4 regions of the Staphylococcus ureilyticus genome follow, and region 2 is predicted to be linked to each of the others. Evidence: predicted binding sites of a transcription regulator. Region 2 holds the regulator's gene; each other region holds the start of a gene.
What was found. The regulator Rex, encoded in region 2, represses fermentation and respiration genes when NADH is low (regulators of the CRP and FNR family bind a similar motif). The targets are predictions, from matches to a motif close to TTGTGAAATATTTCACAA.
Positions count from the first base shown of each region.

Region 1: the regulator Rex is predicted to act here: its motif matches at 3,787-3,804, upstream of ahlS (AhlS family quorum-quenching N-acyl homoserine lactonase).
Region 3: the regulator Rex is predicted to act here: its motif matches at 1,554-1,571, upstream of MUA21_RS03945 (cytochrome ubiquinol oxidase subunit I).
Region 4: the regulator Rex is predicted to act here: its motif matches at 2,425-2,442, upstream of qoxA (cytochrome aa3 quinol oxidase subunit II).

Region 1 is NZ_CP094825.1:121,481-126,702, reverse strand. It holds gene MUA21_RS00550 (anion permease) at 41-1,459, shown strand; gene MUA21_RS00545 (zinc-dependent alcohol dehydrogenase family protein) at 1,556-2,683, opposite strand; gene ahlS (AhlS family quorum-quenching N-acyl homoserine lactonase) at 2,699-3,547, opposite strand; gene MUA21_RS00535 (NAD(P)-dependent oxidoreductase) at 3,825-4,778, shown strand; gene MUA21_RS00530 (cupin domain-containing protein) at 4,793-5,158, shown strand.
Region 2 is NZ_CP094825.1:1,712,124-1,717,345, forward strand. It holds gene MUA21_RS08510 (sulfurtransferase TusA family protein) at 1-203, opposite strand, end outside; partial or broken gene MUA21_RS08515 (YeeE/YedE family protein) at 230-1,314, opposite strand; gene MUA21_RS08520 (redox-sensing transcriptional repressor Rex) at 1,500-2,141, opposite strand; gene abc-f (ribosomal protection-like ABC-F family protein) at 2,289-4,217, shown strand; gene MUA21_RS08530 (MutS-related protein) at 4,563-5,222, shown strand, end outside.
Region 3 is NZ_CP094825.1:802,221-807,442, forward strand. It holds gene ptsP (phosphoenolpyruvate--protein phosphotransferase) at 1-922, shown strand, start outside; gene MUA21_RS03940 (glutaredoxin family protein) at 1,153-1,392, opposite strand; gene MUA21_RS03945 (cytochrome ubiquinol oxidase subunit I) at 1,593-2,945, shown strand; gene MUA21_RS03950 (cytochrome d ubiquinol oxidase subunit II) at 2,945-3,961, shown strand; gene MUA21_RS03955 (potassium channel family protein) at 4,051-4,710, shown strand; gene rnjA (ribonuclease J1) at 4,934-5,222, opposite strand, start outside.
Region 4 is NZ_CP094825.1:777,492-782,713, reverse strand. It holds gene purE (5-(carboxyamino)imidazole ribonucleotide mutase) at 1-372, opposite strand, end outside; gene folD (bifunctional methylenetetrahydrofolate dehydrogenase/methenyltetrahydrofolate cyclohydrolase FolD) at 577-1,434, shown strand; gene MUA21_RS03830 (immunoglobulin-like domain-containing protein) at 2,029-2,346, shown strand; gene qoxA (cytochrome aa3 quinol oxidase subunit II) at 2,610-3,731, shown strand; gene qoxB (cytochrome aa3 quinol oxidase subunit I) at 3,731-5,222, shown strand, end outside.

The DNA of each region.
Region 1 (5,222 bases), 1.1 Mb from region 2:
CTGTAGTAAATAACCTGTATGGAAAGAAGGAAATTGTAGTATGCAAAACTCAATAAAGTACCGTAAATTCATTTTACCTTTAGTGATCGGTATACTTATTTGGCTGCTCACCCCTTTCAAACCAGATTCACTTAGTATACAAGCTTGGTATATGTTTGCTATTTTTGTGGCAACGATCATTGCTTGTATCACACAACCAATGCCTATTGGAGCTGTATCTATACTAGGTTTTACTGTCATGGTAATTACAGGCGTCTCTGATATAAAAAATGCCGTACAAGGTTTTGGAAATAATAGTATTTGGCTCATTGTCATAGCTTTTTTTATTTCAAGAGGCTTTGTGAAGACAGGCTTAGGACGACGTATCGCATTACAATTCGTTAATCTTTTTGGTAAAAAGACCTTGGGACTCGCGTACTCACTCGTAGGCGTAGACCTTATATTAGCACCGGCAACACCTAGTAATACCGCCCGTGCAGGTGGTATTATGTTCCCAATTATTAAATCTTTATCTGAATCATTTGGCTCAGACCCAAAAAAAGGTACAGAAAGAAAAATGGGTGCTTTTCTAATTTTCACTGAATTTCAAGGTAATTTAATTACTGCTGCAATGTTTTTAACTGCGATGGCTGGTAATCCGCTCGCACAAAACCTTGCAGAAAGCACTGCGAATGTACATATAACATGGATGAACTGGTTCTTAGCTGCACTTGTGCCAGGCTTGATTTCTTTGATCATAGTACCGTTTATTATTTATAAAATATATCCACCCAGTATTAAAAAAACGCCAAATGCTAAAAACTGGGCACATAAAGAATTAATGAAAATGGGTAAAATATCCATTCCAGAAAAATTTATGATTGCTATTTTTATCATAGCACTCGCTTTATGGATTACTGGAAGTGTCATTCAAATAGATGCTACATTAACAGCATTTATTGCACTTTCACTCTTACTCATTACAGGCGTTTTAAATTGGAAAGATATTTTAAATGAAACTGGCGCCTGGAACACATTAATTTGGTTTTCAGTGCTTGTATTAATGGCTGATCAACTTAATAAACTGGGCTTTATCCCTTGGTTAAGTAAGTTAATTGCATCCAGCTTAGGTAATTTTAGTTGGCCAATCGTGCTCATATTATTAATTGTTTTCTATTTTTATTCACACTATCTTTTTGCAAGCGCAACGGCACATGTTAGTGCGATGTATGCTGCACTATTAGGAGTCGCTGTCGCCGCTGGTGCACCGCCATTATTCAGCGCTTTAATATTAGGTTTCTTCGGTAACCTATTAGCTTCAACAACACATTATAGTAGCGGTCCTGCACCGATACTATTTTCTGCTGATTATATAAGCCAAAAACGTTGGTGGACAATGAATTTTATTCTCGGTATTGTTTACTTTATCGTTTGGATTGGCATAGGATCAATTTGGATGAAAATGATTGGTATCATGTAATATGAACTCACAGCGTTTTTCTATTATAAAAAGGTTAAGTTGTTTGTTGATTTTACGTGCAACTTAACCTTTGTTTTATATATTTTGAATTATTAATTAAGACATTTTGATAATAATTCTACCGGCATCGCCATTTGCTAACTGATCAAAACCTTTATTAATCTGATCTAATGAGATAATATCACTGATTAATGGATCAACATTGAGTCTGTTTTGACGATATAAACTCACGAATCTTGGTATATCACGATCAGGAACACAACTTCCAACATATGAACCTTTAATCGTCCTCTCTTCAGCAGCTAACGTTACTTGTGGAAATGAAAATTCTGCTTTTGGATCAGGTAAACCTGTGGTCACTGTTGAACCACCCCGTTTTGTTATCGCGTATGCTACTTGCATTGCAGGTACTACACCTGCTGTTTCAAACACGTATTCAGCACCGCCTGTTACGTAAGCTTTAACATCATCAATCACATTTTCATCACTTGAGTTAAACACTGCTGTTGCACCTAAAGATTTAGCAATTTCAAATTTATCTTCGTTAATATCTAAAGCAATAATCTCATTAGCACCTGCCAGTCTCGCACCTATTATAGCATTGAGTCCAATGCCACCAAGACCCACTACAGCTACGTTACTCCCCGGTCTAATCTGAGCTGTATTTATAACAGCACCTATGCCTGTAATGACAGCACAACCAAACACTGCTGCCCGTTCATAAGGAATTTCTGGATCTATTTTTACTATTGAATTTTCTGAGACAACAGCATATTCTGAAAATCCAGAAACACCTAAATGATGATGTATGACATCTTTTTCTTTAGATAGTCGGAACCCACCTTCTATCATCTCACCTTTCTCATTGGAAGCTGCACCATTTTCACATAATGCAGGTCTTCCTTCACGACATGGTATACATTTACCGCAACTAGGGATAAAAGTACAGACAACGTGATCTCCAACTTCAAAATCACTAACACCTTCACCTAGTTCTATAATTTCACCTGCAGCTTCATGGCCAAGTGCCATAGGCATTGGTCTTGGACGACTCCCATTAATTACTGACAAATCAGAGTGACATAAACCCGCGGCATGAATTTTAATTAGCACTTCATTTTGTTTAGGGGCATCAAGGTTTAAAGTTTCTATTTTTAAAGGCTTCATTTTTTCATATGGCCCTTCAACACCCATTTCATATAATACTGCAGCTTTTGTTTTCATTGCTTCACACATCCTTTACTCATAATAACCATCCGTAGACTTTCTAAAAGATTCAAATTGGTTACCATCATGGCCAAACCAAATCTCTGCGTTCTTTTCTTGAGCAAGGCGCTTAATATATTCCACTGAATTTGCCCAACCAACCGAATCATAAAGAATACCAGGTGGTTGTAATTTAGGTTCCATACTTTCTTGTGTGTAAATAGCATCAGAGGCTAAGATGAGTGTTCCTAACTCTTCAGTTTCAATTTCCAAACCAATCATTCCCCAGGCATGTCCACTACCAAAGTTAAGTACTTTCACACCATCTACAAGATTTAGATGTGCTTGATCTCGCGCTATAGTTTGCCAAGTCAAATCACTTTTAATCCAAGCATCGATATCACTCCAAATGTACGCACCTTCTTGTTGATTACGCGTATAGCACTTCATTGCACCACTGAATTCATCATCGTGAACAATTACAGTCGCATTAGTAAAATACTCTAAACACCCAGCATGATCAAGATGTAAATGGGAAGCTACAACTATATCCACATCTTTAGGATCGACACCTAATTGCTCTAATCTATTTGGTAAGTGACATGATTCATCAGAAAAATAAGGGAACGCTTTTTGTGTTGCATTAATCCACCGTCCCTCCTCGCCCATTGAATTCGGATTACAAGCAGTATCAAATAATATCTTAGCATCCGGGTGATCTATAAAAACGGTATAAATCGGAAATTCATGTAGTTCATTTTCTTTATTTGGATTATCTAATGTCGCCTGGTTTGAATTTGCAATCATTAAATTTTTATCCATTTTCATTCGCCCATTATCCAACACATATATTTTCATACGGTCTTTTTTTATATTCACCATACCAATCACCTCTTAGTATAATATTACACTAAAATGTAAGGGTTTTCCATAAATATACTAATACTTAGACTCAACACTTATATAAAAATGAATTATTATATTTTCACTTGAAATTCAATCAACTTTCGACACTTTTCTACGTACAAATGCAGTTTGTCCATATCACACAAAACACACAATACACTTTGGCACTTTTTACATACCCAAAACACCAAATAGTGTTAAACTTAAATTAAGTATTGTGAATATTTTCACATAATAGGAGGAGACGATTTTTATGAAGAAGATTTTTATCGCAGGTGCTATCCCAGAAGCCGGGCTTAATCAACTTGAACAACATTTTGACGTAGATATGTATACTGGTGAAACGCTAATTTCCGAAGCATTATTAATAGAAAAAATTAAAGATGTAGATGCATTAATCACTTTATTATCTACTAACGTGAGCCGAAAAATTATTGAAACTGCACCAAAATTAAAAATCATAGCTAACTATGGTGCTGGTTTTAATAATATTGACATAGAAGCTGCGCGTGAACACGATATCAATGTGACAAACACACCCATTGCTTCAACCAATTCAACTGCAGAGTTAACAATGGGTATTTTACTTGCTGTTGCAAGACGTATTCCTGAAGGAGATCAACTTTGCCGTAATGAAGGATTTAACGGTTGGTCACCGTTATTCTTTAGAGGACGTGAAGTATCTGGTAAAACAATTGGTATTATTGGATTAGGTGAAATTGGTACTGCCGTTGCAAGACGTGCTAAAGGTTTTGATATGAATGTGCTTTATTCAGGTCCTAAACGTTATGAAGATAAAGAAGCTGAATTAAATGCAGAATATGTTTCACAAGACGAACTTTTAAAACGTTCAGACTTTGTAACTTTAAACTGTGCATATAATGAAAAGTTAAAGCACATGATTGACTATAATGCGATCAAAAAAATGAAACCAACTTCATATTTAATCAACGCATCAAGAGGTCCAATTGTTTATGAAGAAGAATTAGTAAAAGCCCTAGAAGAAGGTATTATTGAAGGTGCAGCACTTGATGTGTTTGAGTTTGAACCGAAAATTACTGAAGCACTGAAATCAATGAAAAACGTAGTTATCACACCACATATTGGCAATGCAACATTTGAAGCAAGAGACATGATGGCTGATATTGCAGCATCTAACGTAGTTAAGCAACTGAGCGGTGAACAACCAAACTATATTGTAAACTGACAGGAGTGAGAAATATGTCACAAACATCCAATCGCTTTTTTAAAATAAATGAGTTACAACATTTTTCTGACGACACAGCGAAAAAAACTATATTTTATGAAACGCGACATTCAGCTGGTGCGGTTTGGTGTCTTAAACCAGGACAATCATTACCTTGTCACACACATAAAGATGCAGATGATGTTTGGATTGTACTACAAGGCGAAGGAACATTTTTCACAAATGATAATGAACAAAAACCCATTAAAGCCGGAGATATATTCGTTTCATTCCCAGGAGATGCGCACGGCATGACTAACACCGGTGATGAAGACTTTGTCATGTTAGGTTTTGCTACACCAATGCCATTGGACTTCAACCCATATGAATGTGCACAATAAGCGCGATGTATTTTAATTATTATAAAATTAAAACCACCTGTTTCACAGGTGGTTTTCTTTTAGG
Region 2 (5,222 bases):
GTCCAAGAAGCATCATCAAGTTGTTCATAATTAGTAACTGGGTAACCTTCTTCAGCTGCCCAATTTGGAATTGCTTCAGTTGCTTGGGTACAATCAAAATCAATTTTTAATTCGTCCCCGTTCTCTAAAGTAGTCATTTTCTTCTGTGCTTCAATCAAAGGAAAAGGACAAACCATACCTACTGTACCTAATTCATATACCATAATGAAATCCTCCTAAAAATTAAAATTTACGTCGTCTGTGTTTGTGTAGAAACTTTTTGCGTTGTAGATTTTTGAGCTTTTTTCATTGGTTTGATAAATATGAAGTAACTCATAAACCAAGCACCTAATATCATTGATGCAAGCGCGATCCAACCTTTCCAAGACATTGTAGCTGTTTCAACTAAACCATTTCCGATAGAGCAACCGCCTGCTACTGATGCACCAAATCCCATACATACGCCACCAATAACACTATTGCGGATTGTTTTTTTATCTGGTAATCTCCACTTAAATTCTCTAGCACCTTTTGCTGCAATATAAGAACCAGCAAAGATACCTAAAACAAGAAAGACACCCCAATCTAATAGTTGGACATCACCAGTTACAAAGAATTGAACAATGTTTGCAGATGGTGTTGTAATGCCTAAACCGTACATTCTACCAGTAGATTCACTCACTGGCCAAGCCAATAATGCAATGAGTCCAACTGCAATAGCTGCAACAAATGGATGGTATTTTTTTCAAATAAATAATAGCGAATTCCTGTAAATTTTTGTTTTAACTTTGGTACGGCAATTTTGGGTTTTGGTTTGCGTAGTGTTTTTACAACAAATATGAGCGTTATCATTGTTAATAAAGTGACCCAAATCCATGTCGGAATACCTGTAGTTTGAGCCATACTTGTATTTACATTAGTAGGTTTATTGATACCGTCCATTAAAGGTAATAATAAACCAAATTTAGTAGCAGCTGATGTAAATGCATATGCAATAAGTGCTATCCAACTACCAATTAATCCTTCTCCTGCTCTATACCATGTGCCAGTTGCACAACCGCCTGCTAATATAATGCCAATACCAAAAATAAATGAGCCAATAACCGTACCTATGATTGGATATGTGGACTCTGGTATTTGCACTAATCCTGTTGAAGTTAAAACGAGTAGTCCGATACTTTGAACGGATATTGCTATTAATAAGGCATAAAACATTTTATTACTTTTTTGGATATACATATCCCTAAATCCACCAGCAAGACAAAACCGTGTACGTTGCATGACAAACCCCAAAAGTCCGCCTACGATTAAGCCACTGATTACTAACCACGTCATAACATTACCTCTTTTCCGATGAAATTAATATGAATTATCATATTAGATTTACAGTGAAATTTCAACCTTTCTGTTTTAAGTCTTATGAAAAGAAGTGCTATGAAAACTTGCTAGTAAAAAAACTTTGCATAGACAACTAAACATCAAAAATGTTTGCATCTATACAAAGTTAATATTAAAAATTATTATTTATTACTGTAATTTTTCATAAAGAAAAGTAAAGATTGTAGTTCAATCCCTAAATCAATATGATGAACTTGAACATCTGATGGCGTATAAACACGTGTTGGTGTAAAATTTAAAATCCCTTTAATGCCAGCTTCAACTAATGTATCTGCAACTTGTTGTGCTGCATTTTCAGGCGTTGTTAATATCACGACATCAATTTGCTCTTGCTTTAAGACATCGGTAATTTTCGAAAATGGGCTTACAACCACATTGCCTATTTGTGTTCCTATCACATCATCTCGTATATCGAACGCCTCTGTAATAGTCATTTCATCATGAATAGAAAAATTATATGTTAGTAATGCTTTACCTAGGTTCCCTACACCTACGATGGCTATTTTAATTTCATCATTTTCACTTATTTCATTTTTAAAAAAATGTAACAAGCTATCAATATTATAACCATACCCTTTTTTGCCTAATTCACCAAAATAAGAAAAATCACGACGAATTGTTGCAGAATCAATGTTCAAACCTTCACTAATTGTTTTAGAATTAACTCTGTCTATCCCTTTAGATTTCAAAGTATTGACGAATCTATAATATAACGGTAACCGTTTTAACGTGGCACGAGGAATCTTTTCGCTTTGGTTAGCCAAGATCTTGTCCTCCTATACTATAATGTCTAATTAATCTTATAATTACTACAACATTATACATTAATACATTATAAAAATAAACACTGGTAGTTTTAACAACACGCAGAATACGGTAGAATGATAATGAATAGAGAGGTGCAAAATCGGATGATATTATTACAATTAAATGACATTACTAAATCATTCGACGGAGAAGATATTTTTAACAATGTAGATTTTGAAGTGAAAACTGGTGAACGTATTGGTATCGTAGGACGTAACGGTGCTGGTAAATCTACATTAATGAAAATTATTGCTGGCGTCGAAGGTTATGATAGTGGACATGTTTCAAAAAGTAAAAATTTAAAACTTGGTTATTTAACACAACAAATGACACTCAACACAAACCAAACTGTGATTGAAGAAATGTCTAAACCTTTTGAAAATATGAAAAAGCTAGAAGCTGAAATGAAAAAAGAAACAGATTGGTTAGCACAACATGCAAATGCATATGATACAGACGAATATAAAAGTCATATCGATCGTTATGAATATTTATCCAATGAATTCGAACAACAGGATGGATATCAATATGAAAGTAAAATAAAAACCGTGCTCCATGGACTGAATTTTACTGAAGCGGATTTCAATCGCCCTATTAATGATTTTAGTGGTGGTCAAAAAACTAGGCTTTCATTAGCCCAAATGTTATTAAGTGAACCTGATTTATTATTACTTGATGAACCTACTAACCATTTGGATATGGAAACAACACAATGGTTAGAAAGTTATTTAAACTATTTTAAAGGTGCTATTGTTATCATTAGCCATGACAGATATTTTTTAGATAAAATAGTCAATCAAATCTATGATGTAGCCCTTGGCGATGTGCAACATTATATAGGTAATTATAAACAATTTATTGAAAAAAGAGATAAGTATTATGAAAAACGCATGCAAGAATATGAACGTCAACAAGATGAGATTAAACGCTTAGAAACTTTTGTTGAGAAAAATATAGCAAGGGCTTCAACTACTGGTATGGCAAAAAGCCGTAGAAAAATGCTTGAAAAAATGGAAAGAATCAATAAACCAATGATTGATGCCAAAAGTGCTAATATCCAATTTGACTTTGATAGAAATACAGGAAATGATGTTTTCCATATCAAAGATTTAGATATTGGATATGAGCAGCCAGTTACCAAAGGTATCAATATTGAAGTGACTAAAGGAGACCATATCGCCATTATTGGGCCTAACGGTATCGGAAAATCGACTTTAATCAAAACAATTGCAGGTATTCAACCGAAATTGAACGGAGAAATCACTACTGGTGCAAATTTAAAAATCGGTTACTATGATCAAAAACAAGCTGAATTCAAATCTAGTAAAACAATACTAGATTATCTGTGGGACCAATACCCTTCAATGAATGAAAAAGATATTCGCGCAGTACTCGGCCGATTTTTATTTGTACAAGAAGATGTTAAAAAAATCATTAATGACCTTTCTGGTGGTGAAAAAGCTAGATTGCAATTAGCTTTATTAATGCTTGAGCGTAACAATGTACTTATCTTAGATGAACCTACAAATCATCTCGATATAGATTCAAAAGAAATGTTAGAGCAAGCATTGGATCATTTTGAAGGTACGATTTTATTTGTTTCTCACGATCGTTATTTTATAAATCAACTTGCAAACAAAGTTTATGATTTGGACATTCATGGTGGCACAATGTATTTAGGAAATTATCAATATTTTATTGAGAAAAAAGAAGAAAATGAAGCAATTCAAGCTAAAAAGGAAAATGAAACTTCACATCAAACAAAACCAATAGAATCACAAAATGATCATTATACTGATCAAAAACTTCAAAAACGTGAACAACGCCAAATTGAACGACAAATTGATGAATGCGAAACTAAAATAGATAACTTTGAAACTAAAATCAATGAAATCAATGAAATGCTAACTCTGCCAGATATATACAGTGATCCAGAGGAAGCAAAGCGTTTAGCTAAAGAGAAAGAAAATAGCGAACAAGCATTAGAACAAGTTATGTCAGAATGGGCAGAATTACAAGAAAAGTTAATTTAAAGCATATTTGAACTAAAAGTACGAAAATGAAAAATTCATTTTTCGTACTTTTTTATTAACTTTTTACACATTAACTATTCACAACTTTAACCCTATCATCAAAGCTATCCACAGAGTTATCCTAGTTATACACAGGTAAAATGTTACTTTTTCGCCAATGAATATTCAGAAAACAATGTATGTCCACACATTTGCCCACGACTTATCAACAAGTTATACACTAATTGTTGATAAGTACGCACGTTCTCTATTGACATCTATAAATATTTAACTTAAATAGCGATTTGTATATCAATTTATTTCATGACATAATAAAGCATATTAATTTAGTATGAGGTGAAACTTATGTATCCTATTCTTTGGTTCCTAATCGCTTTAATAATTGGAACAACTCTTTTATTTATTATCACAACAATCATTGCCAATAAAAAGTTAATACATGATATCAAACCTTTATGGTCCTTAAGAAAGCCTTTAGAATCTTTTGTACGACCAAATCACAGGTATAGTTATCAATTCGATACATATAAACACCAGTTTGATGAAACAAATCTGATAGATGATAAAACTTACGCAGACTTGAATTTAAAAGCCCTTTTCGACAGCATGAACTTTAATTTTACTACTATTGGTGAGATGCGTTTATATGCAACTTTAAGGAAAATGTTCACCATTCATAATCAGATGTTAATTCAAAAATTTAAAAATGACGAACTTTTTCGACTAAAGATATCGACCCACCTTGCTAAAATCGGTAAAGCGATTTATCCAACGTTCCCTGATCAACTAACTACAGTGAAACGCAATCATCTGTATATGTTGACTACATATTTACCGTTAGTCTTTTTACTATTTGCATTTTTAAAACCTGAAATCGGTATTCTTTTAACTATACTTGTTGCTATATTTAATATGATTTTAAGTGGCGTACTCAAAAGGACATTTGATCAAGACTTAAATTCATTATTTTATACATCAAATGTTATTAAAAAGGCTTATGCAATT
Region 3 (5,222 bases), 910 kb from region 2:
TGATGGTGCTCATGCTGAACTCGCTGCTAATATCGGTACACCAAATGATTTGAAAGGTGTAATTGAAAATGGTGCTGAAGGTGTAGGATTATATCGTACTGAATTTTTATATATGGGTAGAGACGAAATGCCGACTGAAGATGAACAATTTGAAGCTTATAAAAAAGTACTTGAAACAATGGAAGATAAACGCGTTGTTGTTCGTACTTTAGATATTGGTGGAGATAAGGAACTCCCATATTTAAATTTACCAGAAGAAATGAATCCATTCTTAGGATACCGTGCGATTCGTTTATGTTTAGATCAACCTGACATTTTTAGACCACAATTGCGTGCTTTATTACGTGCGTCAGCTTATGGGAAATTAAATATTATGTTCCCAATGGTAGCGACAATTAAAGAATTCCGTGATGCGAAAGCATTGTTATTAGAGGAAAAAGAAAATTTAACAAATGAAGGTATTGAAGTATCTGATGATATAGAAGTTGGTATCATGGTAGAAATTCCTTCAACTGCAGCATTAGCAGATGTTTTTGCTAAAGAAGTAGATTTCTTCAGCATCGGAACGAACGATTTAATTCAATATACAATGGCCGCGGATCGTATGTCAGAGCGAGTATCTTACTTGTATCAACCATACAATCCAGCAATTTTACGTTTAGTGCAACAAGTGATTGATGCTTCTCATAAAGAAGGCAAATGGACTGGAATGTGTGGAGAAATGGCCGGAGATGAAATTGCTATTCCATTACTATTGGGCCTAGGATTAGACGAATTCTCTATGAGTGCTACATCAATTCTTAAAGCACGTCGTCAAATTAAAGGATTAAGTAAAAATGAGATGGAAGAGTTAGCGCAAAAAGCGATTAACTGTGCTACTTCTGAAGAAGTACAAGATTTAGTAAGTAATTATACGCAATAAAAAAAGCTGGTAATTCATTATATAATGGATTACCAGCTTTTTTAGTTATTATATTGCGATTTATTTTAATACTAAGTAGATATACATATAACAGTGGATAAGGAGCATTTATCCACTTACTCATTTTGTTTAATATAGCTGAAATTAGGTTATGGTTAGTTAAAACAACTAAAGTGATGAATTGCCTTATTAGCCTAGTTGATTTAGATTATTTTATAGAGTTGTGAAATTTAATGTGTTGTTTCAATATTTAAAACGTGGTTAATTTTATCCATATCAACTTGGTACATTGGTTCACCATTCAATAATATAAAGGGTGTTGCAAATGCATCATAATCAATCATTTCATTTCGATATTGCTGATTAGCAATGTTTTTTTCTATATATTTAAAACCTTTATCAGTTAAATAGTTTTTTATAAAGGTGCAAGGAGGACAATCATTTTGTGTGTAAATGATGATATCAGTCATTCAGCATCAATCCTTTCTACAAAGTCATTTTCTTTAATAGTAAGTGACTTTTAATTATAATTCAAGCTATAAAATTACATGTAATTGGTCATTAATTTGTCACTTAATTCTGAGTTTAACTAATTTTAAAACATAGCCATTGGGTTTATAATGAATGGACGTTGTGATTTTTGTCACAAATAAATTAAAAAGGTGATATTATGGATTCAGTTGAATTAGCTCGTTTTCTAACTGCAATGACACTTGCAGTGCATATCATATTTGCAACAATAGGTGTAGGTGTACCATTGATGTTTGCAGTTGCTGAGTTTTTAGGGATTAAAAAGAATGATCCCCATTATATAACGTTAGCCAAAAGATGGTCTAAAGGTTATACGATTACTGTGGCAGTGGGGGTTGTAACAGGTACGATTATAGGTTTACAACTGTCATTACTATGGCCAACATTTATGCAAATGGGTGGTCATGTGATTGCATTACCATTATTTATGGAAACATTTGCATTTTTCTTTGAAGCGATTTTCTTAAGTATATACTTATATACATGGGATAGATTTAAGGGTAAATGGACGCATTTTTTAATTAGTATACCAGTGATTATTGGAGGTTCTTTCTCTGCCTTCTTTATTACAGCGGTTAATTCATTTATGAATACACCGGCTGGTTTTGAAATTAAAAATGGTAAAATGATAAATGTTGAACCTTGGGTAGCAATGTTTAACGACTCATTTTTAATAAGATCTTTTCACGTTGTAACGACTGCTTTTATGACGATGGCTTTTGTACTAGCTGCCATTGCTGCATTCAAATTAGTGAAAAATAAGTTTAAAAAAGATGCAGAATATCATAAAAAAGCTTTAAAATTAACAATGATACTTGGCGTTGTCTTTACGTTAGGTTCTATGTTGGCAGGAGATTTATCTGCAAAATTTTTACATCAAGAACAACCAGAAAAATTAGCTGCGTATGAATGGCATTTTGATACGGAATCCAATGCTGATTTAGTGCTTTTTGGTTCTTTAAATGAAGAAACACAAGAAGTAACTGGTGCAATTAAAATTCCGAGTCTACTTAGCTTCTTGGCTGATAATAATGTTAATACTAAGGTGAAAGGCTTGGATGAATTTCCAAAAGAACTACATCCACCGATGATTGTCCATTATTATTTCGACTTAATGGTGTCGATGGGCGTGTTCTGTTTAATTGTTTCAGCTGCTTTTGTACTAACATTATGCTTTAAAAAATTACGGAAATTCACTTATTCCAAACCAATGCTATATGGCGCTTTATTAACTGGACCTGCAGCGATGTTGGCAATAGAATTTGGTTGGTTCTTAACGGAACAAGGTCGTCAACCTTGGATTGTGCGTGGTTATCTAAAAGTGGCTGAAGCTGCCACTCAAGCAGGTGGTTTAACGTTCGTAACAATATTATTTGGTATATTATATTTAATATTGATTGTTACTTCTTCTTATGTACTAATAAGGATGTTTAAAAATAAACCAGCATATAAAGAATTTGAAGTAACTTCATCGGAAAGAGGTGATGCATGATGATATTCGCATATATAGGTATCACAGTACTATGGATATTCTTATTTTGTTATATTATTGTTGCATCAATTGATTTTGGTGCTGGTTTCTTTACGTTACATGCTAAATTGACAAAACAAGATAAAAAAATAAACCATTTGATTGCACGTTACCTTAATCCGGTTTGGGAAGTAACGAATGTTTTCTTCGTATTCTTCTTCGTAGGAATGGTTGGGTTTTTCCCAGATTCCGCGATGTATTTTGGTACAGTGTTGCTTTTACCAGCATCAATTGCGTTGATATTGTTGTCCATAAGAGGTGGCTTTTATGCTTTTGAAAACTATGGACCAGACACAAAACTACCATGGCTTGCACTTTATGGTTTAGCAGGATTATTCATACCAGCTGCATTAGCCACTACATTAACGATTTCTGAGGGTGGTTATATTACCGGTTCAAGCAACCATTTAGATTTAAATTGGTTTGAATTATTGTTAAGTCCATATTCATGGTCAGTTGTATTTCTTGCAATCATATCTGTACTTTATATTTCATCTGGATTTTTAACTTATTATGCTTCTAAAGCGAATGATAAACCAGCTTATGATTTATTAAGATACTGGTTCTTATTTTGGGGACCACCAATGATCGCTATTTCATTATTTGTATTCTTATCGTTAAGATTGCAAAATGAAACGCATTTCTATACAGCGGTATTTGATTATTGGTGGATGTTTGCACTCAGCTTTTTATGTTTTGCTGGTACAATGTTACTCACATTGATGAAAAAATGGCATGGTTTTGCATTTGTCTTAGTTATTTTACAAATGGCTTTTGCGTTCTTCGGTTATGGTGTAAGTAAGTTACCATACATTTTATATCCATATATTCGTATAGATGAACATGTTGTGAATAGTGGGATGGCTATTGCTTTAATCATCGCATTTATTTTAGGTTTACTTTTACTAATTCCATCGCTAATATTATTATTGAGATTATTTGTTTTTGATAAAAAATATGTTGAAGGTAAAAAATAGACGAATATACTTAAATATAGTAGCGATGTTTATTGTTTAAGCTACGGATATTTGATATATTTCAATTATCTTATTTTTGGAGGACGCATATGGATAAAGAATATGTGGTTATAGGTTTAGGTCGTTTTGGCGGTAGCATTGTTAGAGAATTAAATGCTTTAGATATGGATGTTATGGCGATTGATATGGATGAAGCGCGTGTGAATGAATATAGTGATATTGCCACACATGCGGTAATTGCTGACACAACTGATGAAGCTGTGATGAAAAGTTTAGGCATTAGAAATTTTGATCACGTAATTGTTGCTATTGGTGAAAATATTCAATCGAGTACGTTAACGACTTTAATTTTAAAAGAGTTAGGTGTTAAGAAAGTAACGGCAAAAGCTCAAAATGATTATCATGCAAAAATTTTAAATAAAATTGGTGCAGATACTGTTGTTCATCCTGAAAGAGATATGGGTAGGAGAATTGCACATAATGTAGCTAGTGCTAGTGTTTTAGATTATTTAGAACTAGCAGATGAACATTCAATAGTAGAAATTAAAGTTAGTGAAAAAATGGCAGGACAAACCATTATAGAATTAGATATTAGAGCGCAATATGGTATAAGTATTATTGCCATTAAAAGAGGTAGAGATATTATCGTATCTCCAGACCCAAACATAAATATTGAAATTGGGGATATTTTAATTATGATTGGTCATGATAATGACTTAAACCGATTTGAAAAAAAGGTAGTAAGATAAATATTAATATATGAACTAAAGTAGAAGAGGTGGGACAAAACAGTGATGTCCCACACTCTTCTTTTTTGTGTAAAGTGTATTCTTTAAGGGATTTTGATATTTGTGAATAGATAAGTTATACAAGGTTCAAACTTAACTTTTAATTAATGTACTCAGTCAAAATAGCAAGTGTTTAATGTAAAAATGCCTCATCCATTACAAATGGATGAGGCATTGAGTTTGATTATGATTTTGTTGATTGGTCCGTTTGGTTACCATCATTTTTTTGTTTTGCTTTCTGAGCGATGTTTTTATTATCTTTGTTGTTAATATCTTTTGTATTTTTGTTTTGAGATTTACTATTGTGTTTTTTTGAATTGTCTTTTTTCTGATTTGGTTTATTTTGTGTTTTTTTATTTTGAGAAGATGTATTATCTTCATTTACCTTCATGATCACTGGTAAAATCATTGGCTTACGTGCAGTTTTTTCAAATAAATACGGCTGTAGTGTTTCAATGATTGATGATTTAATT
Region 4 (5,222 bases), 930 kb from region 2:
TATTCCTGCATTTTTGGCTCCAGATTTGCCTATAGCTGTCGTTGCCACTGGAATACCACCCGGCATTTGGACAATAGATAGGAGAGAATCTAATCCTTTTAAACTTTTAGATTCTATTGGCACACCAATTACTGGTAATGTCGTCATTGAAGCAACCATACCTGGCAAGTGTGCTGCTCCACCAGCACCTGCAATAATGACATCATAGCCATTGTCTCTAGCTCCTTTTGCAAATTCATACATTAATTGAGGCGTACGATGTGCGGAAACAACTTTCTTTTCGTACGGTATATCTAGTTGTTCTAACATTTGACAACTTTCTTTCATAGTCTCCCAGTCGGAAGAACTACCCATTATGACTACCACTTTCAAAATGAACACCCTTTCAGAAATTTGAAATGTTACGTCTATTAGATGTATATTACAGATATAGCATAACAACTAAAAATCGCTTTTTCAATCAAAAACCGAACTTTAAAGTAAAAAAATCGTTAAATTTTCGTCTTTTGGTTGAAAAACATGATGTTAATTATGTTAAAGTTAAGTAAAGTTCATACATTGGAGGAGGATTTTTTCATGGTCGCAAAAATTTTAGACGGGAAACAAATCGCAAAGGATTATAGACAAGGTCTAAAAGATCAAGTCGAAGCTTTACAAACTAAGGGTTACACGCCAAAATTATCAGTAATATTAGTAGGTAATGACGGTGCTAGTAAAAGTTATGTGAATTCTAAAAAGAAAGCTGCAGAAAAAATAGGCATGATTTCTGAAATCGTACATTTAGATGAAAGTGCTAGTGAAGAAAAAGTATTAAGTGAACTACAACGCTTAAATGAGGATGACAGTGTCAGTGGCATATTAGTTCAAGTGCCACTCCCAGATCAAGTTAGCGAACAAAAAGTTCTAGAATCAATTAACCCCGCTAAAGATGTTGATGGATTCCATCCTGAAAATATAGGTAAATTATATATTGACCAACAAACATTTGTACCTTGTACACCTCTTGGTATTATGGAATTGCTAAATCATGCTGACATTGATTTAGAAGGAAAAGATGCTGTTGTTATAGGTAGAAGTCATATTGTAGGTCAACCAGTATCAAAACTATTATTACAAAAAAATGCATCAGTAACGATACTGCACTCAAGAACTAAAGACATGCACCAACATTTAAAAAACGCTGATATTATCGTTAGTGCTGTTGGACGTCCTGGACTTGTTACTAAAGAAGATGTTAAAGAAGGTGCAGTTGTAATTGATGTTGGTAATACACCAGATGAAAACGGAAAATTAAAAGGTGATATTGCCTATGATGAAGTTAAAGAAATTGCTGGTGCTATTACACCTGTACCTGGTGGCGTTGGCCCAATGACTATTACAATGGTATTAAACAATACACTTATGGCCGAAAAAATGCGTAGAGGTATTGAATAACAATCACACGCTTAATTTAAAAATATTTTAATAACAGGCAAAACTGAGAATTCATATCTCAAACTAATAAATAAACGTCAATTTCTAAGTGATCACAATAGAAATTGACGTTTATTTTACTTTTATGAAATATAGGCCATGTTGATCTACTATCTTCCTTATATAAAACTTCAAATCACTTTTTACAAAACGAACAAATTGCGTAAGTGAGAATTGTTTATAAGCTGAAGTTCAGTTAAATATTTTATACTTTTCAGTTCAAATCATATTTGCCCAGATAGGCAGAAAAAATCTTTTTAGTAAAATCAGGTTTCTTTCCCCCGCTCGTATTCATTTTTAAACCATCTCCTAAAACAGCTCTTATATTATTAAAACATCCATCAATATGGTTTTATTCAAAAACACTCAATTTTCTTTAGTAGTTTTTACGTTTTTCAAAAATTTATTACAGTTAACTGAATTTTTTCGAAAAATTATAACTTAATTTACACAATTACGTTATATTAAGACTATAGTACGATGTAATTTCTATCAAAATAAAATATAGTGTATTTAAGATAAAAAATAAATGACGCTCATACGGAGGTTTACGTTATGAATAAATTAATGCAGTCATTATCAGCACTCGGGGTATCTGCAACCCTTGTTTCACCTAATCTAAGTGCAGAAGCTACAGAAAATTCTATCCCCGAATTAAAAGGAACAAACGATGTTATCATCGATAAAGGAAATAACTATAATTTATTAAATGGCGTACGTGCTTATGATAAAGAAGATGGTGACTTAACGCACAAAATTTCAGTAGATGGAAATATTAACACTGAAAAAGAAGGCAAATATAAAATTGAATATACTGTAGAAGATTCAGAAGGTGCAACGAATAAATCAATAAGATATATTGAAGTAAAATAAATAGTATATCAATACATATGTCATGATGAAATTCACTCAAACAATTAATTTTGGTGTGAAATTATCCTATCGCCTAAAATATGACACTTTTCACAAAATGTACACATAATTTTAACAAATCTTTGAAAGCCCGTCAGACGTTGAGTTTGTTGGGTTTCTTTTAATTTTACAATAATTTTTTTTGCACAAACACTTGTAAATATTGCGTAATATCTTAAAATTGATGGTAAGCCCTACAATTGTAGTATTAGGAGGTCAAAAAAGTGTCAAAATTTAAGTCTTTGCTTCTACTCTTTGGCTCACTAATTATACTTAGTGGTTGTTCAAATGTAGAAGTTTTAAACCCAAAAGGGCCGGTAGCAAGTGACTCGAAGTTCTTGATTATTTATTCAATCATCTTCATGCTTGTTATTATTGCCGCCGTACTTATCATGTTTGCTCTGTTCCTATATAAATATAGATTACACAAAACAGACGAGTCTGGTAAGATGCACCACAATTCTTTAATTGAAACAATTTGGTTTATCATTCCGGTGATCATCGTTATCGCTTTAGCGATTCCTACAGTAAAATCACTTTATATGTATGAAGCTAAACCCGAAAAACAAGACGATCCACTTGTTGTCTATGCAACAAGCGCTGGTTATAAGTGGTTCTTCAGTTATCCTGAAGAAAAAATCGAAACTGTTAACCACCTAACAATACCTAAAGATCGCCCTGTTGTCTTCAAACTCCAATCAATGGATATGATGACAAGTTTCTGGATACCACAATTAGGTGGTCAAAAATACGCGATGACTGGTATGACAATGGATTGGACATTAACTGCTAGCGAAGAAGGTACGTTCCGAGGACGTAACTCAAACTTCAACGGTGAAGGATTCGCTCGCCAGACATTTGATGTTAATTCTGTTAGCCAAAGTAAATTTAAGGATTGGGTAAAAGATGCTCAAAGTCAAAAGAAATTAGATCAAGATACTTTTGATAAACAACTTTTACCAACTACTGAAAATAAAAACTTAACTTTCAGTGGTACGCACATGGCGTTTGTTGATCCAGCAGCTGATCCTGAGTATATTTTCCATGCTTATGATCGTTTCAATTACGTACAAAAAGATCCAAACTTCAATACACCTGAAGAAATTAAAAAAGATGTATTGGATAAACCGAATAAACCTGCACGTAAACCTCAAATCACAAACGCAAACTATGAACGTCATGGTATGAAAGCTATGATTCTAGGCAATAATGAACCATATGATAGTGAATTCAAAGATGAAGAATCACATAATATGGATGAAATGGAAAAAATCTCAGAAGGTGCTAAAGATGAAAAAGCATCTAAAGCTGAGAAAAAAGACCATGAACATGGAGGTGGACATTAATGAATTTCCCATGGGATCAATTACTCGTTCAAGGTAACTGGATGATTACAATGGCGCAGATTGGTGCACCGTTTGCTATCATCGCAGTAATCGCAGTAATTACTTACTTTAAATTGTGGAAATATCTATACAGAGAATGGTTCACGTCTATTGACCATAAAAAAATTGGTGCTATGTATTTAATCTGTGCTGTATTAATGTTCGTACGTGGTGGTATTGATGCCCTAATGATGCGTACACAATTAGCAATTCCAGATAATACATTCTTAGAAGGAAATCACTATAATGAAGTCTTTAGTACGCACGGCGTAATAATGATTATCTTTATGGCGATGCCTTTCATCTTTGGTTTATGGAATGTTATTGTACCTCTTCAAATTGGTGCAAGAGACGTTGCATTCCCTGTATTAAATAACGTAAGTTTCTGGTTATTCTTCTCTGGTATGTTGTTATTCAACCTATCATTTATAATCGGAGGCTCACCTGCAGCTGGTTGGACTAACTATGCACCACTCGCAGGAGAATTCAGTCCAGGACCTGGGGTTAACTACTACCTTATCGCAATACAGATTTCTGGTATAGGTACCCTAATGACTGGTATTAACTTCTTTGTAACAATACTTAGATGTAAAACACCTACGATGAAATTTATGGAAATGCCAATGTTCACGGTTACTACTTTCATTACAGCATTAATCGTTATTTTGGCTTTCCCAGTATTGACAGTTGCGCTAGCACTGTTTACAACAGATAGAATCTTCGATACTGCATTCTTTACAGTCGCAAATGGTGGTATGCCAATGCTATGGGCTAACTTCTTCTGGGTATGGGGGCACCCCGAAGTTTATATCGTTATCCTACCGGCATTCGGTATTTATTCAGAAATTATTCCAACATTTGCACGTAAACGTCTGTTTGGTCACCAAAGTATGGTGTGGGCAACAGCAGGTATCGCATTCCTTAGTTTCTTAGTTTGGGTTCACCATTTCTTCACTATGGGTAATGGTGCATTAATTAACTCATTCTTCTCAATCACAACTATGCTGATTGGTATACCAACAGGTGTTAAATTATTTAACTGGTTATTCACTTTATATCAAGGTAGAATTACATTTGAATCGCCTATGCTATTCGCATTAGCATTCATTCCTAACTTCTTACTTGGTGGTGTAACTGGTGTTATGCTTGCAATGGCAGCAGCCGACTATCAGTACCATAATACGTACTTCTTAGTTGCTCACTTCCACTACACATTAGTAGCTGGTGTTGTATTTGCTTGTTTAGGTGCACTCATTTTCTGGTGGCCTAAGATGACTGGATTTAAGTTAAACGAGACATTAAACAAATGGAGTTTCTGGTTATTCATGATTGGATTTAACGTTTGTTTCTTACCTCAATTCATCCTTGGATTAGATGGTATGCCACGTCGTTTATACACTTATATGCCAGAAGATGGATGGTGGTTGCTAAACGCAATCTCTACTGTCGGTG